4 regions of the Alicycliphilus sp. T452 genome follow, and region 1 is predicted to be linked to each of the others. Evidence: predicted binding sites of a transcription regulator. Region 1 holds the regulator's gene; each other region holds the start of a gene.
What was found. The regulator FNR, encoded in region 1, switches genes on or off when oxygen is low (the NO sensors DNR and NnrR bind a similar motif). The targets are predictions, from matches to a motif close to TTGATNNNNATCAA.

Region 1 (7,200 bases):
CCATGACAGCTGCACGCAGCAATGCCCATCCTCTCCCTGGCGCAGCCGCAATTCACCTTCCCAGAAGCCCGCCCGCTCCCAGCCCTGCCGTACCTCGGCCATGAATGCGGCATCGCCCTGCGCGGCGGCGAAAAGCGCCGTGACCCGCCGGCCGACCACTCCCTGCGCCGACGCGCCCAGGAGTTGCCTACATCCAGGGTTGATGCGGGCCACGGCATGCCGTTCGTCGGCGATGAAAATCGCGTCCAGGCTCGACTCGAACACCCGCGCCGCCAGGCGCAGTCCGGCCTGCACCTCGGTCTGCCGGGAAATGTCGCGGAACGAGTACACCCGTCCGGCAGGGCGCCCCTGGATGAGCTGCGGCACCGAGCGCTGCTCCACCGTCATGCCATTGCGCAGGTGCAAGATGTCGGTGGTCTCCAGCATCGGCTCATGCGCGATCACGGCCAGGCGGACACGATAGGCATCGCCATCGAGCACCTGGCTTTCCATGTGCGCCCTTATCGCGGCATCGTCGCGCCGCAGAAGCAGTTCGCGCGGCAACTGCCATATCTGGGCCAGCCGCTGGTTGAAGGCGCGGATCTCTCCATGCAGATTGCAGGTCAATACGCCGTCGGCCGCCGAATCGAGGGTCGCACGCAACTCCGACAACAGGGTTTCCAGTTCGAGCCGGGAGGCCTCGTGCTCCGACCGGTCCAGCATGGTCAGCAGCAGGCACTGGCCTGCGGGGTCGCCTTCGGGCGCCTGGATGGCAAGCACGCGCCGGTCCACCGGCACCAGGTCACCGCTGTGCATATTGCGCACCCAGGTATGCGAGCGAATGCCGGCGGCGATGCCGGCATGGGACTGCCCCCAGAAAACCAGGTCTTCGGGCGTGGCCACCAGCCCATGGACCGGCATGCCCTCCATGTCCGCCACGCTGCGCCCCACCAGCCGCGCAGCAGCCTCATTGGCATGGCGTATCTGCAGCGTGTGGCCATCCACCAGCCACGCGGCCAGATCGATGCCGTTCCATATCGCAGCGAAGGGTTGCCCGCCGATGGTCACGCGCTGCCCCCGCAATCCTGAGGGCTGAGTGCACGCTCGAAGAAGTAGGAGATACGCGGCTGCGGCAACAGATAGTCGAGGGCGTCGCGCGGCAACTGCGCCGGCTTGAGGCTGCGCAAAATGCCGAATCCATCGGTCTGCGCCAGGTTGAGCAATGGCGCCTCGTCCCTGGGCACGGCCGGCTCATACAGCACGACGCAGGGGCGCAGGGAATGCAATGCATCCACCACGACCACCAGCCCGAAACGGCCATCCTCCAACTGGACCAGCGAGCCCGGTGGATATACCCCCATCATGCGGATGAAGGCTCCCAGCACGGTGGCATCGAAGCACTCGCGCCGCAACGCGAAGAGCCTGGCAAGGGCCTCGTGGGGCGTCAATGCCTGCTCTCCGTGCAATGGATTGCACAGGCGGTCATAGCGGTTGACAAGCGCCAATATCTGCCCGCAGCGGCTGAGATCCTCGCCAACGAGGCGCAGCGGGAACCCACTGCCATCCGCCATCTCGTGGTGCTGCGCAATGGCAATCAGCACATCGCTGGACAGTCCCATGCGCTGACCCAGATCTACCGACAGGCCCACGTGCTCCTGATAGCGCTGCATGTCCGAAGGGTTGAGTGCCGCTCCTGGCTCCGCAATATGAATTGGCAAGAGCACCTTCCCCAGGTCATGCAACAAGGCCGACGTCCCCAGAAGGCACAGTGCCTCCGCCTCCATGCGGAGCGAGCGCCCAAGCAGCAAGGCCAGCACCAGCACGTTCACCGCATGGGCAGCCGAGCGCTGGCCCAGGTTGCCGGCCAGCAGATGAACCGCGCATGGCCCCTGCTCCAACAACTGTGCAACGCACGTGTGAATCAGAGATTCCGCCTGCTCGCGCATCTTTTGCGGCGCCGTCTGCACCCCGGTGCAGACCGCTTCATAGACGGTGGCGGCCTCTTGGTAGCGCTGGTTGCAACGTTGCCGTGTGGCGTTGTACATCGCCCGCACATCGGCATCCGTCATGGCGTCGCGCCCCGGCCGCTCGGCAGCGGGTTCGCCCGCATCGTCTGGCTGCACGCCCGCCATCCGCTCGGGCGCCTCTGACGGCGTTTGCGCCAGGGCTGCGCTCTTGGCCGGGATGTGGCGTACGGATTTCAACCCCAGGTCTCGCAAAACGCGAATCTGCTCATGCGTTGAGATTCTGAAGCTGCTCGTCGGAAAGGGATGGTTCATCCAACCCACTTCAAGTTGGATGAACATGCCCACGCGGAGGGCATCGATATCAATCAGAACGGATTGGTTCACTTCAGATCGCAGGATGGGCATATCCACTATCGACTCGCGCCCATCTTACCGAAGCATTATGGTCGGTTACCAGCGTTGCGCATTAGTTACAAACATTGTTGGTAACGAATACGGGGCATTTCTCAAGGCGAGCACCAAGGTGCGGGCTGTCCATGCACCACATCCATCCACAAGGCCCATGCTCCCAGAGTGAAAAGCACCAAACCCGCCAGCCTGGGCCCCCATGTGCTGGCCACACCATCGAGGCGTGCGCGAAGCCGGCCCCATGCCACAGGCCCGGCCACCAGCCAGACGCCACTGCCGGCGCCGAACAGCACCATGCACAGGGCTCCACGCAGGACACTGCCGCTCAATGCGGCGGTAAGCAACGCGGTGTAGAGCAAGCCGCAAGGCAGCAGCGCCCAGGCACAGCCGGTTACGAACAGGCCCCCGGGCCGGGATACCAGAGACCGTACCCGGCCCCAGACCGCCCTGCCGGCATCGTCCAGCCACGCAGGCTGGCGTACCTGCAGCATCATCAACAAACCCCAGGCGAGGATCAGCACATGGAACATGGTCCAGACGGGACGCAACACGGCGCTGCCTTGGCTCAGCCACGCCAGCCGCTCCATGGCAAAGGCGGCCAGGGCGCCCGCCACACCATACCCGGTCAATCGCCCCAGGTGGAACCCCATCGTGCGCTGCGCCACGGATCCCCGCGGCATCCAGCGCACGACCTGCTCACCGCCACGCGGGGCAACCCCTGCCCCCGTCAAGGCGGCGCAGGGCGCCGCACACATGACCAGGCAATGCGTCCCGCCCATCAAGCCCATGAGGAATGCCGTCGAAGCCAGAGCCAGCAGCATGGATCAGATGATGCGAGAGAAACGCGCCCGGTTGCGGTCTGCCTGCAGGTATTTGTCGAACACCATCGCCACGCCGCGCACGAAGAACCAGCCCATCGCGGTGACCTCGATGCCCTCGGCGCCGATCTTCACCAGGCCCTGCTCCGCCATTTCTTCGAGCTGCAGCAGTTCGGCCTCGAAATAGCGGCGGAAGTCGATGAGCCAGGACTGCTCGAGCGGCTCGAACAGCACCTCCCCTTGGCACATCAAGGCCATGATGACCGCGCGGCGCACCAAGTCGTCCCTGGTCAGGGCCAGGCCTCGCACCACGGGCAGGTGCCCATGGTTGATCGCGTCGTAATATTCGTCCAGCGTCTTGACGTTCTGGCTGTACGTTGCGCCTACGCGCCCGATGGCGGAGACGCCGAGCGCTATCAGATCGCAGTCCGGCTGGGTGCTATACCCTTGGAAATTGCGGTGCAGCCGGCCCTGGCGCTTGGCCACCGCCAGGGCATCCTCGGGCAGTGCGAAGTGATCCATGCCCACGTACACGTAGCCCGCATTCATGAACGCGTCGATGGAGCGCGCCAGCATCGATACCTTGGCCGAGGCCATGGGCAGCTCTGCCGAAATGATGCGCCGTTGCGATTTGAAACGCTCAGGCAGATGTGCGTAGGCATAAAGCGCGATGCGGTCGGGCCGCAGTTGCGCCACCTGTGCCAGGGTTCGATCGAAAGACTCCGGCGTCTGGCGCGGCAGGCCATAGATCAGGTCCACGTTCACCGACTCGAAGCCCAGCTTGCGTGCGCTCTCGACCAGTGCAAACACCTTCTCGGCAGGCTGTATACGATGCACCGCCTTCTGCACTTCGGGGTCAAAATCCTGCACCCCGAAGCTGAGCCGGTTGAAGCCCAGCTCCGCCAGCAGGGCGAGCCGCTTCTCATCCACGGTGCGAGGATCCACTTCGATCGAATACTCGCCCCCTGGCACCAGCACGAAACTGCGCCTGAGCATGCCCATGAGCTCGCGCAAGCCATCATCGGACAGGAAGGTGGGCGTGCCGCCGCCGAAATGCAGCTGGCTCACCTGCTGCCCCACGCCGCAGTGCGCGGTGTGCAGGTCGATCTCGCGGCTCAGGTAGCGCAAATAGACCTCGGCCCGCTCCGGATGCCTGGTAATGATCTTGTTGCAGGCGCAGTAGTAGCACAAAGATTCGCAAAACGGAATATGCACGTAAAGAGACAAGGGCATCGCCTTGGCCGCTGACCCTACATGACGCTGCTGCAAGGCCAGGATGTATTCTTTCTCACCAAATGCCTCCACGAAACGGTCTGCTGTTGGGTAGGAGGTATAGCGCGGCCCAGGCACGTCAAAGCGACGCAAGAGCTCGGTTGTAACGACTGTCATGACGGGATTCCTTGCATTTGCGGCGTACTGTGCCGTAGAGTCCCCAGGGCGTTCTTGATACCGATCAAGCACCCATGCGGTCCGGATGGGGACAATTTGACTTTGGATCAAAGTCTTTGAACGATCCGTGACATTCCATGCCTCGACGGCGTTCAGATGTAAGCTCGCGACATGAATAGGGTTTCCATACACTCCAACCTGCAATCCATCAAAGTTGCCTGTTCCAACTGCAACTTGCGCGAGTTGTGCATGCCCGTGGGGCTGGATGAGCAGCAGCTCAAGCGCATTGATGATGTCGTCGCCGTGCGCCGCAAGGTCAAGCGCGGCGGCACACTGTTCCGCAACGGCGAACCATTTACCTCCCTGTTCGCCATTCGCACGGGTTTCTTCAAGACCTGCGTGGCGACAGAGGATGGACGCGATCAAGTGACAGGCTTCCAGATGGCCGGAGAAATCATCGGTCTGGATGGCATCGTGAACGACCGGCACACCTGCGATGCCGTGGCCCTGGAAGACGCCGAGGTTTGCGTCATGCCATTCGACCGCATCGAGGAGCTCTCGCGCGAGGTCACCGCACTGCAAAACCATGTGCACAAGATCATGAGCCGCGAGATCGTCCGCGAACACGGCGTCATGCTGCTATTGGGAAGCATGCGGGCCGAGGAGCGTCTTGCCGCCTTCCTGCTGAATTTGGTGCAGCGCCTGCATGCACGGGGATTTTCCCAATCGGAACTGGTATTGCGCATGACACGCGAGGAAATTGGCAGTTACCTGGGCCTCAAGCTCGAAACCGTGAGCCGCACCTTCTCCAAGTTCGTCGAAGAAGGTATCGTGGAAGTCAGGCAACGCCACGTACGCATCGTGGACACCGACGCTCTGAAGCGCATCGTCAACAGCCAGCAATCCTGCCTCTAATTGCCCCAAAAGCCCATGAGTCAGGGCATGTATTTGGCGCAGTCGAGCGGCCTGTCACCCTCGGGTACAGGGCAGCGGTTGAGTTCAAAGGGGGAGAAGGACAACATCGTGGTAAGCACGCTCGAAGCCATGATGACGATCCAGAAAACGAAGAACGCCACGGTGTAGACGCCTTGCCTCGAAAGATTGACGGGCTGATCAAACCACTGCAATGCCTCGGGATCCACAAAGGCAAACACGACCATTTCCATAACCCCCGCCATGAGAAAGGCGGGCCAGGCTACCCACATCAACCGCTGCTTCCACATCTCTTGCCTCCTTGTCATGGGTCAAAGCCTAGCACCATGTTCTGCGCAAGCAAAGTGCAATCGCCCCCCTGATTCCCCTTAGAACCTCAGCGCGGCTGGTCCTGCATTGGCGTGGCTGCATGGTTGCGCCCCTTCATCGCGGGCGTCATGCCAGGGTCCGTATTCTTCAGCGTCTTGTTGATATCCAGGCCACGCTGGTAGTAGTCTTCTGCCAGCACGGGATCCGGCTGAGAAAGCGCAAGCCAGAGGGTGACAAAACCGGCAATGACCACGATCACCGGACCCGCGATCACCAGCCATACATGACCGTACTTCCACCACGGCTGCGACTCGGGGGCTGCGTTCATTGATCCATCTTTCGACATCGTTACGATCTCCGTGCCCTTTCGGGGCCATGCAAAAACTCGGTGCGGATCCGTGGCCTCAGCGCGGGACAAGGAATACAGATTTCTCTGCCACCTGCCCCTTGTCGCCTTGCGACTGGATATCAAAATACACCGTGTGCGAGCCCGGTGGCGCCGACCCATAGGGGATCTGCAGGCGCACGGCAACCCATCGCGACTCCGCAGGGCCGATATCGACTTCCGACTCGGAAGCCACCTCCAGCCCTTGCAGCCCGCGCGCGCTGATGACATAACGCTGGGCCCCTTCGGTGGCATTCATGATCTGCAACCGGTAAATATTCTCCAGCTTGCCCCCTGCCACGATGCGCGAGAGCGCCGCACGGTCGCGCACCACGTCCACCTTGAGAGGCGTGCGCACCACCAGGCTGGCCAGCATCCCGACGCAGAGCACAACCAGTACGCTGGTGTAAAACAGCACGCGCGGACGCAGCACGCGCTTGATCATCTGCGACTGGGTCCAATGGTTCTTCACACCGTTCTGCGTGGAGAAGCGAATCAGCCCCCGCGGATATTTCATCTTGTCCATCACGGTATCGCATGCATCCACGCACAGGCCACAGCCAATGCATTCGTATTGCAGGCCATTGCGAATGTCGATGCCCGTAGGACAGACCTGCACGCACAATGTGCAGTCGATACAGTCCCCCAACCCCTTGGCCTTGTAGTCAACGCTCTTGGTGCGCGGTCCGCGAGGCTCGCCCCGCTCCGGATCGTAGGTGACGATCAGCGTGTCCTTGTCGAACATCGCGCTTTGGAAACGTGCGTAGGGGCACATGTACTTGCAGACCTGTTCACGCAGATAGCCCGCATTGCCATAGGTCGCCAAGCCATAGAAAAGCACCCAGAAGATCTGCCAGGAGCCATGCAGCATCAGCAGTTCGCCGCCGAGTTCCCGGATCGGGACGAAATAACCGACGAACGTAAAGCCGGTCCAGAAGGCCACAGCGACCCAGATCACCTGCTTGAGCGATTTCTTCCAGATCTTCTCGAAGGTCCACGACCCATTGTCCAG
Region 2 (7,200 bases), on a different contig from region 1:
CCACCACGTAGCGGTAGGTGTTCTCTTCGCGCGAGCGCGCCTCGGCCAGCTCGCGCCCCATGCGCTGGAAGGGGTTGCCCGCCTGCGCCGGCGCGGTGCCCAGGAACAGGCCGAAGCGCGAGTTCTTCCAGTCCGGCTTGCCGTGCGGCATGCCGGGGATGTTGCCCAGGGCCGCGGCCGTGCCCACGCGGTAGGTCTGGCCGCAGTAGGCGCCGTGGTTGGCGAAGTTGACGGTGCCGAAGGCCGGGCCGGCGAAGCGGCGGATCAGCGGCGTGCGCCCTTCGTTGGAGGCGTCGGTGAACAGAAGCTGGTTGGACCGGGGGCCGTACTCGGGGTTCTCGGCATCGATCAGGGTCTTCACGTCGCGGATCGCGGCCAGGCCGTCCACGTGGCCCTCGCCGAACAGGTCGCCGCCCTGGCAGACCTCCTTGACCAGCTGCTCCATGGAAATCGTCTGCCACCGGCCCGAGCCGCGCGGGCCCACGCGCTTGAGGGGCGCCAGCACGCGGTGCGGCGCCGTCTGGTGCTCCAGCATGGCCGAGCCGCGTGCGCAGCTGGTGGCGCGGCCCTCCAGGCCGTTGTCGCCGCCCAGCATGGCGTAGACCTCGCGCACCGGCGTGTCCATGGGGGCGTTGTGCGTGGTGGCCAGCGGGTGGTAGGGGTTGCCGGCGATGCGCAGGATCTTGTTGTGCTCGTGGTCCACGCGCACGCGTATGCCGCACTGCGTCCAGCATCCCAGGCAGCTCGACGGGCTGACGGTCTGGCCCGGCTGGGCGCTGAGCTTGCCGCTCACGGGGTCGATGCGGAATTCGGGCGTGAGCGAGTTGCCGCGCGTGGCGCTCTTCGTGGGCGTGCCGGATGTGCCCTTGACCAGGCCCTTGGCGCCCTTGGCCAGGGTCTCGCCATAGCCGGCGGCAAACGCCGCCAGGCCGCCGGCCACGGCGCCGCCGCGCAGCAGCATGCGGCGGCGGTTGGCTTCGGGTTGTGCGTTGGAGGGGGTGGGTTTCTTGTCGCTCATGTGAGCCCTTTCGGGGCGGGCCTGGCAGCTTTGTTTACTATCGAATACGTAGCTGCTTGCGCCCGACCATATTGCGGTTGAGGCTGATTTTTCTATGAATTGGCTGGCGCTGCCCAGGCCGCCACGGCGGGCTGGCGCGCGGGAAACAGCTCCAGCGCCCAGCTCGCCAGCGCCACCAGCGCCACGCACAGGCCGGCCACGCCCAGCATGCCCATCAGGCCGTCGCCGCCCAGCGGCATGCGGTACAGGTACAGGCCGGCGCCGTACTTGGGCACGCCCTGCACGCTCATGAACAGCGCCCAGCGGAATGCCCAGGCGCTGGCCGCCAGGCCCAGGCCCAGCGCCAGGGTGTAGCCCGGGGCCGCCAGGCGCTGGCGCCCGCGCGCCAGTGCCGCGAGCACGGCCACGCCGCCGATGGCCGAGGCCACCATGCCCAGGCGCCACACCGGAAAGTCATGCCACAGGCGCGCCGCGGCCTGCACCGAGGGGCTGCGCGCCACCAGGCCCAGCGTCAGCCAGCTGAGCGTGGCCAGCGCCAGGGCCGCGGCCAGCCCCAGGCCCAGGGCGCGCAGCAGTTGCAGCGCGCCGGCATCGGGACGCAGGCGGGCGGGCAGGAAGCGCTCGACGAGGAGCATCGCGCCCACGGTGGCCAGCCAGCCGGTCAGCGCCAGGTTCACCGGCAGCCATAGCGTGTTCCACAGCGGGCGCGAGCGCACCACCATGACCTCGGCGCCGGTGTAGGCGGTGATGGTGAGGGCCGACACGGCCAGCAGCGGCGCCAGCAGCCGCATCCAGCCGTGCCGGCCCAGCCACCAGCTGGCGCACATGGCCACCGACAGGCCAATGAAGGCGGGCAGCAGCAGCGCGCCCACCGACATCCACGACCAGGGCGTGAAATGCGCGTAGAAATGCCAGAAGCGCGCCGGCTGGTGCAGGTCGGCCAGCAGCGAGACGGGCGCGGCAATGGCGCTCACGGCCAGCGTGAACACGGCGGCCGGCAGCAGGCGCCGCAACGCGCTGCCCGCCGGCGCCCAGGCGCACAGCGCGGCCAGCAGCGCCGCGCCGGTGGCCACGCCCACGAGGAAGAAATACTGCACGGCCCAGGGCAGCCAGGCGGCTTCGTACTGCGGGGTCAGGAGCTCGGTGATGTGCATGATGGGCGTCCCTCGCTTCTTCAGTGATCCGACACCAGTCGCACGCTGGCCTGGCCGTCCACGCCGTTGACGAACTCGTCGGGCAGGCCGATGTAGAACACGCGCGGCGCGGTCTTCATGCCGGGCTTCAAGACCTTGATCTCGTCCTTGTGCCCGGCCATGCGGCGGTTGATCTCGCTGTCCGGATCTTGAAGGTCGCCGATCACGCGCGCGCCGCCCACGCAGCTCTCCACGCAGGCGGGCAGCAGGCCCGCCTCCAGCCGGTGCTCGCAGAAGGTGCACTTGTCGGCGGTCTGCGTCTCGTGGTTGATGAAGCGCGCGTCGTACGGGCAGGCCTGCACGCAGTAGCCGCAGCCCACGCAGCGCTCGTTGTCCACCAGCACGATGCCGTCGGTGCGCTGGAACGTGGCCTGCACCGGGCACACGGGCACGCAGGGCGGCTCCTCGCAGTGGTTGCACAGGCGCGGCAGGCTGACCATGGCGGGGGCGCCGCCATCGGGCCTGTCCACCTCGTATTGCAGCACCGTGGTGCGGAACTGGCCGATGGGCGGCTGGTTCTCCACCGAGCAGCTCACCGTGCAGGCCTGGCAGCCGATGCACTTGCGCATGTCCACCAGCATGCCGAAGCGCTTGCCCTGCATGCCGGGGCGGCGCGAGGGCTGGCCGGGCTCGAAGATGGTGGCGGCCTGGCTGGCGCCCGCCATGCCGAAGGCCGTGGCCAGGCCTATGAGCTCCTGCAGGAAGCCGCGCTTGCCGGCTTGCGCCGGCGCGAGGGGATCGGGGGTGGGTGTGAGGTTTGGCATGAATACCTTGGGATATTTATTTTGTGCAGGTATTTTTTGATGGATGGGCTGATTATGTATTTGATCGTCGTCAAATAATATTTCCGATATTTTTGGATGTTTCTTGCGCGCGAGTGCCTTATTTTGTTTGAGGATTATTAATGGAATATTAAAAATCCCGACTGCATTGCTGTGCGATTGCGGATGCAGCACTGGTACAGGATTGCGGGGCAGCGGCATCCCGCCATTACCCTGTGCGGGCGGCTTTGTTTCTGTCGTGGAAAATGCGATTCCTGGATTATTTGGCCGCCAGTCCTGCGGACTGGAGTGCCTGTCTTGATAATGCCGAATGCGCCGCGGCATATGCGGCGTGGATAAAGCCTGTTGCCGGCAGGGCGAAACTGCGGCGCTACAGTGGAGTGCATGCAAGCACCGCAACGGTCGCCCGCAGGCGTGGAGCCTGCGGCGCCACCCCTTCAGCACCATCTGTTCTTCGCCGTGTTGCCCGACGCCGCGGCAGCGCAGGCGGCGGCCGGCCTGGCGCAGTCGCTCATCGCGCGCCACGACCTGCAGGCGCAGGTGCGGGCGCAGCGCCTGCACGCCACGCTGCTGTCGCTGGGCTGGGAGGCCACGCTGTCCGAGCGCCACCTGGCATGGGCGCGCGCCGCGGCGGCGCGGGTGCGGGCGCGGTCGTTTCGGCTGCGCTTCGACCGCGTGCTGAGCTTTGCGCGTGCGCCGCGGGCCAAGCGCCCCTGCGTGCTGTGCGGGCCTGCCGACGGGCACGCCGGCTTCCTGCGCCTGTACGAGGCGCTGCACGCGCAGCTGTGGTCCCAGGTGCCGGGGCTGCAGGGCGTGCCGCAGGCGCCGCGCATCACGCCGCACATGACGCTGTGCTACAGCCGCCAGGCCGTGCCCGGGCAGGCCGTGCCGCCCCTGGCCTGGACGGTGAGCCGCTTCGTGCTGCTGCACAACGTGCGCGGGTCGAGCGGGCCTTACGAGGTGCTGGGCGAGTGGCCCCTGGACTCTTGAATGTTGCATGCCACCCAGGCTTCGCAATAATGCCGCGCATCCACATCATCAGGAGGAAGGGAACCATGCCCGCCATTCGCCTTGCCGCGGCCTGCGCGGCCGTCCTGTCTGCCGGCTTGTTTGCGCAGAGCGCCAGCGCCGCGTGCTACGTGGTCTATGGGGCGGACAGGCAGCTCGTCTACCGCTCGCAGACGCCGCCGGTGGACCTGTCGCGCCCCCTGCACGAGACCGTGGCGCGGATCGCGCCGGGCGGCACGCTGGTGTTCTCGCTGGACAACCACGGCTGCGAGCTCGAGATCAACCACCTGCCCGATGCAGGCGGCGCCCGCGCCGGCGCTGCGCAGGCGGCCCCCGCGCGCACGCCGCCTGCCGAGAGCCGCTGAAACGGCATCCGTGGCCTGCCGGGGCGGCGGCGGCCTGAGACAATCGGGGCCATGAGCGACCCCACTGCAACCCTTCTCCCACCCGAAACCCCGCACGATCTGCCGCCCGGCTGGCTCGAAGTCACGTCCATGGACATGGACGCCCAGGGCGTGGCGCGCAAGAGCGATGGCAAGGTCGTGTTCATTGACGGCGCCCTGCCCACCGAACTGGTCAGCGCCAACACCCACCGCAAGAAGAACAACTGGGAGCAGGCCAGCCTCACCGAGATCCACCGCGAATCCAGCCAGCGCGTGCGGCCCGGCTGCCCGCACTTCGGCCTGCACGCGGGCGCCTGCGGCGGCTGCAAGATGCAGCACCTGGACGCCAGGGCGCAGGTGGCCATGAAGCAGCGCGTGCTGGAGGACAACCTCTGGCACCTGGCCAAGGTCAGGGCCGAGACCATCCTGCGCCCCATCGAGGGGCCGGCCTGGGGCTACCGCTACCGCGCGCGCCTGTCGGTGCGCTACGTGCCCAAGAAAGGCACGGTGCTGGTGGGCTTTCACGAGCGCAAGAGCCGCTACATCGCCGACATGCAGACCTGCAAGATCCTGCCGCCGCACGTGGACGCCATGCTCATGCCGCTGCGCGCCCTGATCGCCGGCATGCAGGCGCGCGACACCTGCCCGCAGATCGAGCTGGCCTGCGGCGACGCGGTCACGGCCCTGGTGCTGCGCCACCTGGAGCCGCTGTCGGACGCCGACAAGGCCAGGCTGCGCGCCTTCGCGGCCGAGCATGGCGTGCAATGGTGGCTGCAGCCCAAGGGGCCGGACACGGTGCACCTGCTCGACGAGGGCGGCGAGCAGCTCGCCTACGGGCTGCCGGACTTCGGCATCACCATGCCCTTCAAGCCCACGGACTTCACCCAGGTCAACCCGCACATCAACCGCGTGCTGGTCACGCGCGCGCTGCGCCTGCTGGACGCGCGCGAGGACGAGCGCGTGATCGACTGGTTCTGCGGCCTGGGCAACTTCACGCTGCCCATCGCCACCCGCTCGCGCGAGGTGCTGGGCGTGGAGGGCAGCGAGGCGCTGGTCGCCCGCTCGCGCGAGAATTATCAGAAAAATCAGGCCCAAAGGCAGGCTGGTAAAGCGCTGGCAGCTACCAATTTCGTTGCACGCAACCTGTTCGAGATGACGCCCGAGGTGCTGATCGCCGACGGCGCGGCCGACAAATGGCTGGTCGATCCGCCGCGCGAGGGCGCATTCGCCCTGTCCAAGGCGCTGGCCGACATCCACCAGGCGCGCCTGGGCGCCGCGGAGGCGCCGCCGCTGCCAGCGGGGCACGAGCGCTGGCAGCCGCCCCGGCGCATCGTCTACGTGAGCTGCAACCCCGCCACGCTGGCGCGCGACGCGGGCCTGCTGGTGCACCAGGCGGGCTACCGCTGCGCGGCGGCGGGCGTGGTCAACATGTTCCCGCACACGGCCCATGTGGAGAGCATGGCGGTGTTCGAGCGGGCGGCTTGACATTGCCCTCCATGCGTTCTTCCCCTCCACCCTCGCACGAAGACCCGGCGGCCGCGCGGCTGCGCCGGGCCGAGCCCTGCCTGTGGTTCAACCTGCGGCGCCGGGACACGGCGGCGCGGCTGCCCGTGGCCGGCACGCAGATCGGCCTGAATGACGTGGAGGCCGCCGCCGCCCGCTTCGCGCGCTGCGCGCCGCTGCTCGCGCAGGTGTTCCCCGAGCTGCGGGCAGCGGGCGGCGTGATCGAATCGCCCCTGCTGCGGGCGCCGGGCCTGCACCCGGCCGCCGGCCTGGCGCCGGGGCAGGGCGCCCTGTGGATCAAGGCCGACCATGGGCTGCCCGTGGCCGGCTCGGTCAAGGCCCGGGGCGGCATCCACGAGGTGCTGGAACTGGCCGAGCGCCTGGCCCTGCGGCACGGCCTGCTCGCCCCGCAATCCGGCCCCGGCGACTACCGCGCCCTGGCCGGCCCGGCCGCGCGCGCCGTGTTCGCGCGCCACACCGTGGCCGTGGGCTCCACGGGCAACCTGGGGCTGGGCATCGGCGTGGCCGCATCGGCGCTGGGCTTTCGCGCGGTGGTGCACATGTCGGCCGACGCCAAGGAATGGAAGAAAGAGCGCCTGCGCCTGCGCGGCGTGCAGGTGGTGGAGCACGCGGGCGACTACGAGGGCGCCGTGGCCGCGGGGCGCGCGCAGGCCGCGCAGGATCCGTTCAGCCATTTCGTGGACGACGAGCGCTCGCTGTCCCTGCTGCTGGGCTACAGCGCTGCCGCGCCGCACCTGCGCCGGCAGCTGCAGGGCGCGGGCATCGCCGTGGATGCGCGGCATCCGCTGTTCGTGTACCTGCCCTGCGGCGTGGGCGGCGCGCCGGCGGGCATCACCTTCGGCCTGCGGCAGGTGCTGGGGCCGCATGTGCACTGCTTCTTCGCGGAGCCGGTGCAGTCGCCCTGCTTCATGGTGCAGATGATGGCCGGGCAGGGCGCTCACCCTTCGGTGTACGACTGGGGCCTGACCAACCGGACCGAGGCCGACGGCCTGGCCGTGCCGCGCGCCTCGCTGCCCGCGGCCGAGCTCATGGCGCCGCTGCTCTCGGGCTGCTTCACGGTGCGCGACGAGACGCTTTTCCGCCAGCTGGTGCAGGTGCTGGACGCCACGGGCGAGCGCATCGAGCCCTCGGCCGCCGCGGGGCTGGGCGGCCCCGGGCTGCTGGCGGGCACGGATGGCGGCCGCACCTGGCTGGCCGCGCAGGGCCTGCTGCCCCACCTGCCGCGGGCCACGCACCTGGTGTGGACCACGGGCGGGCTGTTCGTGCCTCCCGAGGCCTACGCGCGCTTCGTG
Region 3 (7,200 bases), on a different contig from region 1:
ATGCGCCGCACGGGCCACTGGCAGGGCGAGATCTGGAACCGGCGCAAGAACGGCGAGATCTTTCCGGAGCGCATGTCGCTGTCTGCCGTGCGCGATGCCCAGGGCGCGGTGACGCATTACGTGTGCATGTTCAGCGACATCTCGCAGGAAAAGGCCCAGCACCAGCGCCTGGAATTCCTGTCGCACCGCGACAGCCTGACCGGGCTGCCCAACCGCGACTGGTTCGTCGAGCAGCTCGGGGATGCCATGCGCCAGGGCCTGGCGCATGGCGAGCAGATGGCCGTGCTGCTGCTCAACCTCGACCGCTTCAAGGACGTGAACGACAGCTATGGCCATGCGGTGGGCGACGAGGTGCTCAGGCACATCACCGCTCAGGTGCGCATGAGCCTGCGCCCGGGCGACCTCATGGGGCGCATGGCGGGCGACGAGATCGCGGTGCTGGCGCGCAACCTGCGCCACAGCGACGGCGCGGCGGCCGTGGCGCAGCACATGATCGCCGCGGCCAGCAAGCCCTGGCGCACGCCCGGTGGCATCGAGGTGGTGGCCGGGGTGAGCGTGGGCATCAGCATGTTTCCCGAGCACGCCCAGACGGCCGAGCAGCTGCTGCAGGGCGCGCATTCCGCCATGTACGGCGCCAAGGCCCGCGGGCGCGGCGCCCATTGTTTCTTCGACGAATCCATGATCCAGGCCGCGCGCGAGCGGCTGGAGATAGAGGCGCGGCTGCGCTCGGCCCTGGCGCAGGGGCATTTGCGGCTGTACTACCAGCCGCAGGTGCATATCGCCACGGGCCGCATCGAGGGCGCCGAGGCGCTGCTGCGCTGGCTCGACCCCGAGGAGGGCGTCATCTCGCCCGCGCGCTTCATTCCCGTGGCCGAGACCTCGGGCGTGATCGGCCCGCTGGGCCGGTGGGTCATGCACGAGGCCTGCCGCCAGGGCCAGCGCTGGCGCGCGGCCGGCCTGCCCGGGATCCGGCTCGCGGTCAACGTCTCGCCGTACCAGTTCCAGCTGACCGACGTGGCGGCCTGCGCCGCCCAGGCGCTGGAGGACAGCGGCCTGCCGCCCCATTGCCTGGAACTGGAGCTGACCGAGTCGGCGCTGGCCGAGCGGCCCGAGGCCATGCGCCAGGTGCTGCAGCGCCTGCAGGCGCTGGGGGTGCGCATCGCGGTGGACGACTTCGGCACCGGCTATTCCTCGCTGGCGCACCTCAAGCGCTTTCCGATCGACGCGCTCAAGATCGACCAGGGCTTCATCCGGGACATCCCGAACAGCGCGGACGACATGGCCATCAGCGCGACCATCATCGCCATGGGGCGCAGCCTGGGCCTGACGGTGCTCGCCGAAGGCGTGGAGACGCCCGAGCAGCTGGCCTTTCTGCGCGAGCGCGGCTGCGAAAGCTACCAGGGCTATCTGTGCAGCCGGCCCGTGCCCGCGGAGCAGTTCGGCGCGCTGCTGCAGGCGCAGGCGTGACTGAACACGCTCTACCGCGCGGGCGCGGCCGTGCCGGGCCCGCGCAGCGGCGCGCAGTAGTCCTGCGGCGCCAGGGCGGGCGTCGCATGGATGTAGTTTGCTTCTGATTCAATAGCTTGTGGCGCTTGTCCCGCCTGCGCTATGGCCGTTTTCGACGTAAACCATGCCGGCAGCCAGGTGGGCACGCCCAGGTCGCGCCGCACATGGCCGAAGCCGGCCACCAGCAGCACCGTGCGGCCGCTCTGGCGCGCATCCAGCACGGCCTGGGCCATGCTCGCGTCGCGCGCGAGCTGCACGCGCACCATGGGCATCAGGCGCTCGGGCGGCAGCAGGCCGCAGTGGCCCTCGGCGATGGCCTCGCGCTGCAGCGCCAGCGCGGCGGGGGGCAGGTGGGCATCCAGCGCCGCATCCTGCATGGCCGCGCGCATGCGGCCGCGCGGCAGGTTGCCGCCGCGCACCGGCACGCCCGCCGCCACCGCGGCCATCACCACCGGGGCGTAGCGCTGCCAGGGCCAGGCGTCCTCGTTCCAGTGCAGGGCGGCGCGCACCTGGGCCGCGCCGGCGTCCGGGGGCAGGCCGTCGGTGCCCTGGCCGGTGTCCGCCATCTCGACCACCAGCGCCGCCAGGCGGCCGCGCGCGGCCAGCCAGCGCACGGTGTCCCGCTGCCAGCGCTGGTGGTCGGCGGCGTCGTGCTGTTCGCCCAGCAGCAGCGCGTCCACGGCGGGCCAGCGCTCCAGCTGCGCCTGCCAGGCGGGGTCGAGGGGCGGCTGCGCGGCAGGGAGGGCCGCGCAGCCGGGCAGAAGGAGCAGGGCGAGCAGCAGCGTGGGCAGCAGGCTGCCCGGGCGGGGGAGGCGGGGGATCGGTCGCATGCCGCGATGGTAGGCGTGGCGGCAATGCAACCGATCGTAAATTCCCCTTGCGCCGCGGCGGAGCGGACCCGTAATGGGCGCAATTTCCCATGGGCCGCGGCTGGCGTGCTACAGGAATAGAAGGAGGCTGGGGCATGCCGCGGGTCGTCGGCGCAGGGTCTTGATACGGGTTCGGGGCGGGGGGGCTCCGGCCGGTGTACAAACGGGGATTGCCGCCGCGCCCGGGTCGCGGCGTGCCCGTCAGACCCCTTTCGGAGCCCCTCCATGCAACGTGAAACCACCGACCTCGCCCCCAGCCTGTCCACCCAGCCCATCAGCATGGATGTGCTGAAGGAGAAATACTTCAAGGACGGCGAGAGCGATGTCGAGGACCTGTTCCGCCGCGTGGCCAGGGCCCTGGCCTCGGTGGAGCGCGAGGACATCCGCGAGGCCATGCAGGCGCGCTTCATGGACAACCTGCGCGCCGGTGCCATCGGCGCGGGGCGCATCATGAGCGCCGCCGGCACCGACATCCAGGCCACGCTCATCAACTGCTTCGTGCAGCCCGTGGGCGACTGCATCCAGGGCGTGGACGACGCCGGCTACCCCGGCATCTACGAGGCCCTGCGCGAGGCCGCCGAGACCATGCGCCGCGGCGGCGGCGTGGGCTACGACTTCTCGCGCATCCGCCCGCGCGGCGCCATGGTCAAGGGCACGGCGTCCATGGCCTCGGGGCCGTGCAGCTACATCAACGTGTTCGACCAGTCCTGCTCCACCGTGGAGAGCGCGGGCGCGCGCCGCGGCGCGCAGATGGGCGTGCTGCGCATCGACCACCCGGACGTGCTGGACTTCATCACCGCCAAGCGCACGCCCGGGCGCTGGAACAACTTCAACGTCTCGGTGGGCGTGCCCGACGCCTTCATGCAGGCCGTGGAGCAGGACGGCGAATGGGAGCTGGTGCACGCCGCGGCCCCTGGCGCCGAGCTGGTCAAGGACGGCGCGCACCAGCGCGCCGACGGCCAGTGGGTCTACCGCACGCTGCGCGCGCGCACGCTGTGGGACACCATCATGAAGTCGGCCTACGACTTCGCCGAGCCGGGCATCCTGTTCCTGGACCAGATCAACACCGACAACAACCTGCGCTACACCGAGACCATCCAGGCCACCAACCCCTGCGGCGAGCAGCCGCTGCCGCCCTATGGCTGCTGCGACCTGGGGCCCATCATCCTCACGCGCTTCGTGCGCAACCCCTTCGGCCTGCATGGCGAGGCGGCGTTCGACTTCGACGCGTTCGAGCAGGCCGTCGCCACCCAGGTGCGCGCGCTCGACAACGTGCTCGACGTCACCTTCTGGCCGCTGTCCCAGCAGCAGGCCGAGGCTGCCGCCAAGCGCCGCATCGGCGTGGGCTTCACCGGCATGGGCAACACCCTGGCCATGCTGTGCAAGCGCTACGACCGCCAGGACGGGCGCGACATGGCGGTGCACATCGCCGAGCGCATGCGCAACGCCGCCTACCGCGCCTCCGTCGAGCTGGCCAAGGAAAAGGGCGCCTTCCCCAGGTTCAAGGCCGACGGCTACCTGGCCAAGGGCACCTTCGCGAGCCGCCTGCCCGAGGACATCCAGAAGGCCATCAGGAAGCACGGCATCCGCAACAGCCACCTGCTGTCCATCGCGCCCACGGGCACGGTGAGCCTGGCCTTCGCCGACAACGCCTCCAACGGCATCGAGCCGCCGTTTTCCTGGACCTACACGCGCAGGAAGCGCGAGGCCGACGGCAGCAAGAGCGAGTACGTGGTCGAGGACTACGCCTGGCGCCTGTACAAGACGCTGGGCGGCGACGTGGGCAAGCTGCCCGCGTACTTCGTGAGCGCCATGGACATGGCGGCCGCCGACCACGTGGCCATGATGGAGGCCGTGCAGCCCTACGTGGACACGGCCATCTCCAAGACCGTCAACGTGCCCGAGGACTACCCCTACGCCGACTTCAAGGGCCTGTACATGCAGGCCTGGCACTCGGGCCTGAAGGGACTGGCCACCTACCGCCCCAACAGCATCCTGGGCGCCGTGCTGGAGGTGCCGGCCGCCGAGGCCAAGCCCGCCAAGGGCGAGCCCGCGCCCGAGCCGGCCCAGCCCGTCGACCCGATGCGCATCGTGATCGAAAGCCGGCCCAAGGGCGGCCTGTCGGCAGTGGCCGAGAAGATCGAGTATTGGACGCAGGAAGGCCAGAAGCGCCTGTACCTCATCGTCTCCTTCCTGCCCGTGCCCGACGGGCATGGCGGCACGGTGGACCGCGCCATCGAGTTCTTCATGCCCGTGGGCCAGAGCAGCGAGTCGCAGCAGTGGATCACCTCCAGCATGCGCCTGCTGTCGCTGGCCGCGCGCGGCGGCTTCCTGGAGCGCGCGCTGTCCGACATGCGCAAGGTGGCCTGGGACCGCGGCCCCGTGCGCCTGGGCACCTACCAGCGCGCCGATGGCGCCCAGGTGCCGCTGTGGCACGACTCCGAGGTGGCGGCCATCGCCTATGCAGTGCAGAACATCCTGGCGCGCCGCGCCGAGGCGCCGCAGCAGCAGGTGCTGCCGCTGGACGAGCCCGACATGCCCACCGGCATGCCGCCCGCCATGGCCGGCAAGAAATGCCAGGAATGCGGCGCCCACGCCGTGATCCGCAAGGACGGCTGCGACTACTGCACCCAGTGCGGCGCGCTGGGCAGCTGCGGCTGAACGTTCCCGGGCTCTCGGGCGGCAAACCATCGGTTGCTATTCAAATGATGGCAAGAGGCGCTTTCTGGACAAGCGTTAAAGCCTGATCCAGGCTGTCGTGGCGGTGGATCGGGCTTGATGAACGTCAAGCCGCCTCGCGGCCATGCGCCTAAACTGCACCCATGCGCAAGAAGCCCACGCTGTCGACCAAGCTGCTGGCCATGGGCACGGTGTTCCTGCTCGTGGCCCTGGCCTCCATCGGCTTCACGCTGTGGGTGACCTGGCAGCTCGAGGGCGGCGCCGCGGCCGTCAATGAGGCCGGCCGCCTGCGCATGAACATGCTGCGCATGATCCTGGCGCAGCAGAACGAATCGCCCCAGGAGTTCGCCCGGCTGGAGCAGCGCTTCAACGACGGGCTGGAGCTGCTGCGCGCGGGCGACCCCGCGCGCCCCCTGTTCGTGCCCTGGAACGACGAAACCCGCACGCAATACGAACATATCCGCTCGCAATGGCTTGTCCTGCAGCAGGAATGGAGGCTGATCCTGCCCACGGAAAATGGCGCCGCCGCGGTGGCGCGCGGCGATGCCTTCGTGAGCGAGATCGACGGCTTCGTGCAGGCCATCGAGGTGCGCATCATGCGCTGGACCGCGGTGCTGCACCTGTTCCACCTGTTCCTCGTGGCCCTGGCCATTGGTTCCGCCGTGACCTTCATGGCGCTGAGCTATCTGCTGGTGCTCAATCCCGTGACGCGGCTGCAGCAGGCGCTTGGCCGTGTGCGCCAGGGCGACCTGGGCACGCGCATGGAGGTGGAAACGGACGACGAGTTCGGCCAGCTGGCGGCCGGCTTCAACCTCATGGCCCATGCCCTGCAGGCCTCGCACGAGGGCCTGGAACGCAAGGTGCGCGAGAAGACCGCCAGCATCGAGGTGCACAACCAGCGCCTGTCCGCGCTGTATGCCGTGAGCGCGCTGGCGGCCGAGGCCAGCAGCCTGGAGGGGCTGGCCCAGGGCTTCGTGCAGCAGATCCGCAGCGTCTCCGGCAGCGATGCCGCCGCCCTGCGCTGGTCGGACGAGGCCAACCAGCGCTACGTGCTGCTGGCCGCCGACGGCCTGCCGCAGTCCCTGGCCGAGCAGGAGCATTGCCTGAACACGGGTGCCTGCGAGTGCGGCCAGGCGCAGGCGCAGGCGCACATGCGCGTGATACCCATCGTCCCGGCCGGAAGGCTGCAGCTGCCGCACTGCCGCGAGGCGGGCTACGAGACCGTGGTCAGCATTCCCGTGCAGCTGCACCACCGGCTGCTGGGCGAGGTGACGCTGCTCTACCGCACGGCGATGGAGCTGTCGCCGGACATGCGCGAACTGCTGTCCACCATGGCGCGGCACCTGGCCAGCTCCATGGAGGGGCTGCGCGCCACGGCGCTGGAGCGCGAGGCCGCCGTGGCCGAGGAGCGCAGCCTGATCGCGCGCGAGCTGCACGACTCGATCGCCCAGTCGCTGGCCTTTCTCAAGATCCAGACCCAGCTGCTGCGCGACGCCGTGGCCAAGGACAATACCGAGGGCCGCGACCGCAGCATGGCCGAGCTCGACGCGGGCGTGCGCGAGTGCTATGCCGACGTGCGCGAGCTGCTGGTGCACTTTCGCACGCGCACGCAGGACGAGGACATCGAGGAGGCGCTGCGCGCCACGCTCTCCAAGTTCGAGCACCAGACCGGCGTGGGCACCACCCTGGACATGGCCGGCCAGGGCCTGCCGCTGGCACCCGACGTGCAGATCCAGGTGCTGCACATCGTGCAGGAGGCGCTGTCCAACGTGCGCAAGCACGCCGGCGCGCGCCATGTGCAGCTGCGCGTGCAGCGCCACCCGTGCTGGCGCTTCGAGGTGCAGGACGATGGCGCCGGCTTCGATCCCGAGGCGGTTCCGCCCGATTCGCTGCACGTGGGCCTGGGCATCATGCGCGAGCGCGCCCAGCGCATCGGCGCCCGCCTGCGGCTCGAATCCCGAGCGGGCGGCGGCGGCACCTGCGTGACCGTCGAGCTGCCCGCGGTGGGCGTGGATGACCGCCCGCTGCCTGCCGCGCCCACTCCCTTCATCGCTGCCGCATGACCGCCACCCCCATCACGCTGTTCCTGATCGACGACCACACGCTGCTGCGCCGCGGGCTCGTGGCCCTGCTGTCGCAGTACGGC
Region 4 (7,200 bases), on a different contig from region 1:
TACAGGTTCTTGCCCAGGCCCTGCGGCATGTAGGCGATGCGCGGGCAGACCGTATCGCGGTGGCGCTTGCCGGCCATGTCGCCGCCCAGGGCGTGCACGCTGCCCTCCTGCACGGCGCGCGCGCCGGCCACGAGCGACAGCAGGCTGGACTTGCCCACGCCGTCCGGGCCGATCAGGCCCACCATGCGGCCGGCCGGGATGTCGAGGTCCACGCCGTCGAGCGCCAGCGTCTCGCCGTAGCGCAGCCGCACGGCCTGCAGCCGGGCGACGGGTTCCGGGGTCTCAGCGGACACGCGTCACTCCGGCAGGCGCGTCTGCAGGTTCTCGGGCCACGGAGCCTCGGCGTCGAGCTTGATCCAGGCCACGCCGGGCAGCCCCGTCTTGACCTGGCGCAGGTGCTTTTGCAGCAGCTGCGGGTCGATCTGCGCCTTGATGCGGAACATCAGCTTCTGGCGCTCGCTGGCCGTCTCCACCGTCTTGGGCGTGAACTGCGCGGTGCTGGCCACGAAGCTCACCTTGGCCGGTATCACGTACTGCGGCGCCGCGTCGAGCACGATGCGCACGTCGCTCCCCAGCGCCACGCGCCCGGCCACGGTCTCGGGCAGGAAGAAGGTCATGTAGACGTCGGACAGGTCCACCAGGTTCAGCACCTTGCCGCCCCCGCCCAGCACCTCGCCGGGCTGGGCCAGGCGGTATTGCACGCGGCCGCTGCGCGGCGCGGTGAGGGCGCTGTCGTCGATGTCGGCCTTGGCGCGCGCCACGGTGGCCTCGGCGGCCGCCACGGTGGCGCGCGCGCCCGCGACCTGGGTGCGCGCCGCGTCTATGGCCGCCTGCGCGGCATTCACCTGTGCCTTGGCGGCCGCCACGGCCGCCTGGCTGCTGCGCTCGCGGGCGCGGTCGTCATCGACCTCCTGGTCGGACGCGGCGCCCTCGCGCACCAGCGTCTGCGAGCGCGCCAGGCGCCGCTGGGCGGCGTCGAACTCGCTCTGGCGCTGCGCCAGAACGGCCTGGGCGGCCTGCTTGTCGCTCTCGCGCACCGCCACCTGCGCCTGGGCGCTGGCCAGGGCGGCCACGGATTGCTGCAGGCGCGCCTTGGCCTCGGCGTGCACGGCTTCGAGCGTGTCGATCTGCATGCGGGCCAGGAGCTGGCCGGCGTCCACGAAGTCGCCTTCCTGCGCCAGGATGTCCTGCACGCGCCCGCCGAGCTTGGCGGCCACGTCCACCTCGGTGGCCTCGATGCGGCCATTGCCGCTGGCGAAATGCTCGCCGGGGCCGGCGGCGCGCATCTGGTTCCAGGCGTAGGCGCCGGCCGCCACGGCCACGGCCACGATGGCGAGAAGGGTCAACCGGTTCTTGAGTGCGGATTTCATGGCGTCTCGGGCGTGCGGGAATCGGTGGGCGGGGTGGGGTGGGCAAGGGCGCCGCCGCCCAGCGCGGCGTACAGGCCGACCTGGCTCGACAGCAGGGCGCGCTGCGCCTGCACCGCCTGCTGCTGGGCCACGAGCAGGTCGCGCTGCGCGTCCAGCACGTCCAGGAACGCGGAGGCGCCGTGGTCGTAGCGCAGCTGGGACAGGCGCGCGCGCTCGGTCTGCACGGCCAGCGCGTCCTGGGCGATGTCGCGCTGGCGCGCCAGCCACTGCCGGCCGGCCAGCGCGTCCGATACGTCGCGGAAGGCCTGCTGCACGGTTTTTTCGTAGTTCGCCACGGCCAGGTCGCGGCGCACCTCGGCCAGCGCCAGGTTGCCCTTCAGGCGCCCGCCGCTGAAGATCGGCAGCGTGATGCTGGGGGAGAACGTCCAGGCCCTGCTGCCGCCCTCGAACAGGCCGCCCAGCTCGGCGCTGGCCGTGCCGAACGCGCCCGTCAGCGAGATGTTCGGGAAGAAGGCCGCGCGCGCCGCGCCGATCTGCGCGTACGCCGCGCGCAGCTGGTGTTCGGCGGCCACGATGTCGGGCCGCTGCGCCAGCAGGTCCGACGGCAGGCCCGCGGCCAGGCGCGGCATCCGCTGCTCGGCCAGGCGCCCGGCAGCCGGCGCCAGCGCCACGCCCGTGCCCGCCAGCTGGCCAAGCGCGTGGGCCTGCCGGGCGCGTTCGAGCGACAGTTGCGCCACCAGGGCCTGGGCCTGCGTCAGCAGCGTCTGCATCTGCGTCAGGTGCAGGCGCGAGTCGGAGCCCACCTCCACGCGGCGCCGCGAGATGCGCAGGCTTTCCTCGCGGCTGGCGCTGCTTTGCTCGGCCAGCGCCAGGCGTTCGTCGAGCTCGCGCAGCGCCAGGTAGCCGCCCGCCACCTGGGCGATCAGGCTCACGGTGACGGCGTGGCGCGCCGCGTCGCTGGCCAGGTAGTTCTCCAGCGCCGCGTCGCGCAGGCTCTGCACCCGGCCCCAGAAGTCGATCTCCCAGCTGGCCATGCCCAGGCCCGCCTGGTACTGCGAGGCCACCATGGGCCGGCCCGTCAGGCTCAGGTCGGCGGGCGTGCGCGCGCGGTCCATGTTGGCCTGCGCGCCCACGGCAGGGGACAGCTCGGCGCTCTGGATGCCGTAGGCCGCGCGGGCCTCCTGCACGCGCAGCGCCGCGGTGCGCAGGTCGCGGTTGTGCTCCAGCGCCTGGACGATCAGCGCCTGCAGCTGGGGGTCGGTGAAGTAGTCGCGCCACGCGGTGGCGGCGGCCACCGCGCCGCCAGGCAAGGCAGTGCCTGCATAGTGCTGCGGCACGGGCATGGCCGGGGTTTCGTAGGGTGGCGCCAGCGTGGTGCAGCCCGCCAGCAGCAGCGTGGCTGCGGCGGCCGCGTGCCGCGCGGGGCGCAGGCGGGAGGCGGGTGTGCTCATGTTCCTGCCAGCCTCTTGCCTTGCGGGTTCCGGGCCATGCTCACTTCTCCAGCACGTAGCTGCCCGGTGCGTCTGCGATGGCCTTGTAGCCCCGCGCGCCGACGTGCGCCGCCGCCGCGGGGGCGCCGGAGCGCGCCTGCAGCCACTGCACCCATGCCGGCCACCAGGAGCCCGGCACGTCGGGCGCGGCGGCCAGCCAGTCGTCGGGCGCCATGTAGCTGCCGCCCGCGGGCCGGGTGCGTATCTGGTGGTGGCGCCGCGGGTTGCCGGGCGGATTGACGATGCCGGCGTTGTGCCCGCCGTTGGTGAGGACGAAGGTGATCTCGGCGGTCGTCAGGTGGTGCAGCTTGTGCACCGAGCGCCAGGGCGCCACGTGGTCGGTGAGCGTGCCCACCATGAAGATGGGCAGCGCGAGGTCGCTGAGCGCCACCGGCTTGCCGCCCACGGGGTAGCGGCCCCGGCTCAGGTCGTCGTCGAGGAACAGCCGGCGCAGGTACTGCGCGTGCATCCTGGCCGGCATGCGCGTGGCATCGGCGTTCCAGGCCATCAGGTCGTTCATGGGGGCGCGCTCGCCCAGCAGGTATTCGCTCACCAGGCGCGACCACAGCAGGTCGTAGGAGCGCAGCATCTGGAACGCGCCCGCCATCTGGCTGGCCTTGAGGTAGCCGGTCTGGGTCATCTGCGCCTCCAGCAGGTTGACCTGGCTCTCGTCGATGAACAGGCCCAGCTCGCCCGGCTCGGAAAAATCGGTCTGCGCCGCGAACAGCGACAGCGAGGCCAGGCGCTCGTCGCCGTCGCGCGCCATCGCGGCGGCGGCGATGGCCAGCAGGGTGCCGCCCAGGCAGTAGCCCGTGGCGTGCACCTTGCGCTTGGGGACGATGGCGTTGACGACGTCGAGCGCGGCATGAAAGCCCAGCTTGAGATAGTCGTCCATGCCCAGGTCGCGGTCCTCGTAGCCGGGGTTCTTCCAGGACAGGCAGAACACCGTATGGCCCTGGCCCACCAGGTAGCGGATGAGCGAGTTGTGCGGCGACAGGTCCAGGATGTAGTACTTCATGATCCAGGCCGGCACGATCAGGATCGGCTCGGGGTGCACGGCCTCGGTCGTGGGCGTGTACTGGATCAGCTCCACCAGGCGGTTCTGCAGCACCACCTTGCCCGGCGTGACGGCCACGTCGCGGCCGACCACGAAGTCTTCCGTGCCCGCAGGAGGGGCGCCCGTGGCCAGGCGCTTCAGGTCATCGGCCGCGTTGAGCGCGCCGCGCAGCAGGTTGGCGCCGCCCTGCTGCAGCGTGCGCTGCAGCACCACCGGGTTGGTGGCCAGCTGGTTGCCGGGCGAGAAGATGTCCAGCCATTGGCGGGCGGCGAATGCCACCACGTTCTCATGGTGCTTCTCCACGCCTTTCACGCCGTGCGTGGCGGCGGTCCACCATTGCTGGGTGAGCAGGAACGACTGGTGCATGTAGTTGAATGGCCACTGCTGCCATTCGGGGGCCTCGAAGCGCTTGTCCTGGGCGGGGGGCTGCACGCCGTGGCGCGTCTGGCAGTCGGCTCCGGCGCTCATGCGTTCGCGGGCATACGCGGCCAGTTCCTCGCCCTGGCGCAAGGCCAGGTGGGCCAGGTCCATGCATTTGCCGGGCGACACGGCCATGTGCAGCGCCCAGTCGCTGGCGGCCAGCAGGGCCGCGGCCGGGGAGAGCGAGGAGAGCCGGCGCGCCAATGCCGCCTGGAACTGCGTATCCAACCGGTCGGCCAGCGCCGTCGCGGAAAAGGGCGTGTTGTGCATGGAGCGGATCCTTGGGCAGATGTTCGGAAAACTTCCTGGCGACTCTAGGCGCACTGCGCGCGCGTGGATTGATGTGTGTCAATCATGCCTCATTAAAGACCGACTGGTCGGTAGTCATGGCGGTCAGAATACCGGGGAGACCACGATGAGGGACACCATGCCGCAACCCATTCCGCCCGCTTGCGGTGCCGCTGCCGCGCCGGCGCGGCGCCGCCTTGCGCCACAGGTGCGCATTGCGCAGATCCTGGACGCGGCGCTGGTGGAGTTTTCCGAACGCGGCTTCGCCGCCACCACGATGGACGACATCGGGCGCCGCTGCGGCCTGTCCAAGGGGGGGCTGTATGCGCATTTCGCCAGCAAGGACGAAATTTTCGAGGCCTTGCTCCACCGCTCCCTGGCGCCGCCCGAGTGGCAGGAGCCGCCCGTGGTGCCGCCCATCGAGGCCGGCACGCGGGCATTCGCGCAATGGCTGGTGGACAGACTGTACGCGGGGCTGCTGGAGCGGCCTGCCGCGGTGGTCACGCTGCGCCTGCTGGCGGCGGAGCGGGGCCGCGTGAAGGACCTAGTGGAGCTGTGGGAGCACAACGTGGTGCGGCCCAACATGGCCCTGCTCGCCGACATGCTGCGCACCCATGCCGCGCGGCTCGGCCTGCCGCCCAGCGTCATCGTGCGCGAGCCCTGGCTGGTGATCGCACCCGTGATGTACGCGCTGCTGACGCAGATGATCCTGGACCATGAGCCCGCCGTGGGGCTGGAGTGCCTGCGCGGCAGCCATGTGGAACTGCTGTGCGAACTGCTCGATCCGCGTGAGCGGATCGCTGGTGCAGTGTCCGGCGGGGCTTGTGGGTCTGGTGTCTAGGGCGAATCGATATTCACCCCAGTACCAGTTTCTTTTCATGCCGCTGGCCGGGCGCACATCCCGGCCAGCGACATCCAGCGCCAAAGCGAACAGATAGCGCCCAAGGCCTTCTTAGATCGCGAACAGGTTCTTAGGCAAAGTGGTCAAAGGACGCATAGTGCCGCGCCACCGGCCGGCCATGCGCGTCGATCAACCGCAGGCCCGGCGCGCTTTCCACCACGCCGATGCGTGTCACGGGCGTGCCGCTGGCGCGCGCGGCCGCCGCTACGTCGGCCCGGCGCGCGGGCGCGGCGGTGAAGGCGAGTTCGTAGTCGTCGCCCCCGGCGAGCGTGCATTGCTGCAGGTAATCTGCGTCGAATTGGCCTGGAGCGCTTGTGTGGCAAGCGTTTGCAGCTATCAAACCAATAGTTTTCGAGGTGTCGATGCATGCCCCCGCGCCCGAGGCGTGCAGGATGTGGGACAGGTCGCCGAGCAGTCCGTCGCTCACGTCCAGCGCGCTGCTGGCTACGCCGCGAAGCCGCAGTCCCAGCGCTATGCGCGGCGTGGGGCATTCCAGCCGCTGGCGCGCGGCGGCCAGCAGCGCGGGGGGGAGGGCGGCAGCCTGGGCATGGCCCCGCAGGGCGTCCAGCGCCAGGCGCGCATCGCCCAGCGTGCCGCTGACCCAGATGTCGTCGCCCGCGCGCGCGCCGCTGCGCAGCAGGGCCTGGCCCGCGGGCACCTCGCCGAACACCGTGATGCAGATGTTGAGCGGGCCGGCCGTGGTGTCGCCGCCAACCAGCGCGCAGCCATGTTCGTCGGCCAGGCGCAGCAGGCCGCTGGCGAAGGCCTCCAGCCAGGGTTCGTCGACGCGCGGCAGCGCCAGCGCCAGCGTGAAGGCCAGTGGGCGTGCGCCGCAGGCCGCCAGGTCCGACAGGTTCACGGCCAGCGCCTTGTGGCCCAGGTGCGCGGGGTCCACGTCGGCAAAGAAATGCCGGCCCTCGACCAGCATGTCGCAGGAGACGGCCAGCTGCATGCCCGGCGCGGGCGCGAGCAGTGCGCAGTCGTCGCCCACGCCCAGCGCCACGCCGTCGCCGGGGCGCACGGGGCGCGTGAAGTAGCGCGCGATGAGGTCGAACTCGCCCACGGTCAGAGGGGTTGGCCCCGAAAGCGCAGCGCCGCCTGGCGGCTGACCTCGGCCAGCAGCTGCTCCTCGCGCTGGCGTTCGCGTAGCCAGCGGGCGTCGTTCTGGCCCAGCGCCGTTTCGCCGCGCAGGATGTGCAGCGCGCCCGAGGCGCCATGGCTGCCGGCGTGGCGCGCGATGTGGTCCAGCGTCTGCAGGATGTGCTCGCGCAGCGGCATGTGCGCGCCCGTGGCCGGGTCCACGTAGACCGCGTCCAGCCCGAAGCGGCAGGCCTGGAAGCGGTTGTAGGTGTAGACGAGGTAGTCGTCCTCCTGCGGGGTGAAGGGCTGCTCGGCCAGGAACCAGGCGGCCAGCGACTGCACGAAGCCGGCGAGGGCCGCGGCGCGCTCTATGGTGAGCGGGGTGTCGAACACGCGGATCTCGATGGTGCCGTACTCGGGCTTGGGGCGGATGTCCCAGTAGAAGTCCTTCATGCTCTTGACGACGCCGGTGTGCGTCATCTTGTCGAAGTACTGCTCGAACTCGCTCCACGTGAGCACGCAGGGCGCGCGGCCCGACAGCGGGAACGCGAACACCGAGTTGAGCCGCGCCGAGTCGAAGGCCGTGTCCTGCCC

Region 2: dsrO (sulfate reduction electron transfer complex DsrMKJOP subunit DsrO) is a predicted target of FNR. The motif match lies at 3,036-3,049, and genes of this name have one in related genera.
Region 3: ACX12L_RS13745 (type IV pili methyl-accepting chemotaxis transducer N-terminal domain-containing protein) is a predicted target of FNR. The motif match lies at 5,151-5,164, and genes of this name have one in related genera.
Region 4: ACX12L_RS03200 (PHA/PHB synthase family protein) is a predicted target of FNR. The motif match lies at 4,676-4,689, and genes of this name have one in related genera.

The regions. Positions count from the first base shown of each region.
Region 1 is NZ_JBTNEH010000029.1:14,967-22,166, forward strand. Features, by position in the region: gene ACX12L_RS19815 (sensor domain-containing protein) at 1-1,047, opposite strand, end outside; gene ACX12L_RS19820 (HD-GYP domain-containing protein) at 1,044-2,351, opposite strand; gene ACX12L_RS19825 (sulfite exporter TauE/SafE family protein) at 2,453-3,175, opposite strand; gene hemN (oxygen-independent coproporphyrinogen III oxidase) at 3,179-4,561, opposite strand; gene fnr (fumarate/nitrate reduction transcriptional regulator Fnr) at 4,733-5,476, shown strand; gene ACX12L_RS19840 (hypothetical protein) at 5,497-5,784, opposite strand; gene ACX12L_RS19845 (FixH family protein) at 5,871-6,131, opposite strand; gene ccoG (cytochrome c oxidase accessory protein CcoG) at 6,208-7,200, opposite strand, start outside.
Region 2 is NZ_JBTNEH010000010.1:121,731-128,930, reverse strand. Features, by position in the region: gene ACX12L_RS11265 (molybdopterin dinucleotide binding domain-containing protein) at 1-1,018, opposite strand, end outside; gene nrfD (NrfD/PsrC family molybdoenzyme membrane anchor subunit) at 1,111-2,172, opposite strand; gene dsrO (sulfate reduction electron transfer complex DsrMKJOP subunit DsrO) at 2,193-2,975, opposite strand; gene ACX12L_RS11250 (2'-5' RNA ligase family protein) at 3,378-3,983, shown strand; gene ACX12L_RS11245 (hypothetical protein) at 4,049-4,366, shown strand; gene rlmD (23S rRNA (uracil(1939)-C(5))-methyltransferase RlmD) at 4,418-5,869, shown strand; gene ACX12L_RS11235 (D-serine ammonia-lyase) at 5,881-7,200, shown strand, end outside.
Region 3 is NZ_JBTNEH010000014.1:86,522-93,721, reverse strand. Features, by position in the region: gene ACX12L_RS13760 (sensor domain-containing protein) at 1-1,467, shown strand, start outside; gene ACX12L_RS13755 (ChaN family lipoprotein) at 1,479-2,336, opposite strand; gene ACX12L_RS13750 (adenosylcobalamin-dependent ribonucleoside-diphosphate reductase) at 2,601-5,036, shown strand; gene ACX12L_RS13745 (type IV pili methyl-accepting chemotaxis transducer N-terminal domain-containing protein) at 5,198-7,117, shown strand; gene ACX12L_RS13740 (response regulator) at 7,114-7,200, shown strand, end outside.
Region 4 is NZ_JBTNEH010000003.1:36,242-43,441, forward strand. Features, by position in the region: gene rbbA (ribosome-associated ATPase/putative transporter RbbA) at 1-293, opposite strand, end outside; gene ACX12L_RS03190 (HlyD family secretion protein) at 297-1,370, opposite strand; gene ACX12L_RS03195 (efflux transporter outer membrane subunit) at 1,367-2,821, opposite strand; gene ACX12L_RS03200 (PHA/PHB synthase family protein) at 2,862-4,607, opposite strand; gene ACX12L_RS03205 (TetR/AcrR family transcriptional regulator) at 4,765-5,466, shown strand; gene thiL (thiamine-phosphate kinase) at 5,597-6,589, opposite strand; gene ACX12L_RS03215 (YbdK family carboxylate-amine ligase) at 6,592-7,200, opposite strand, start outside.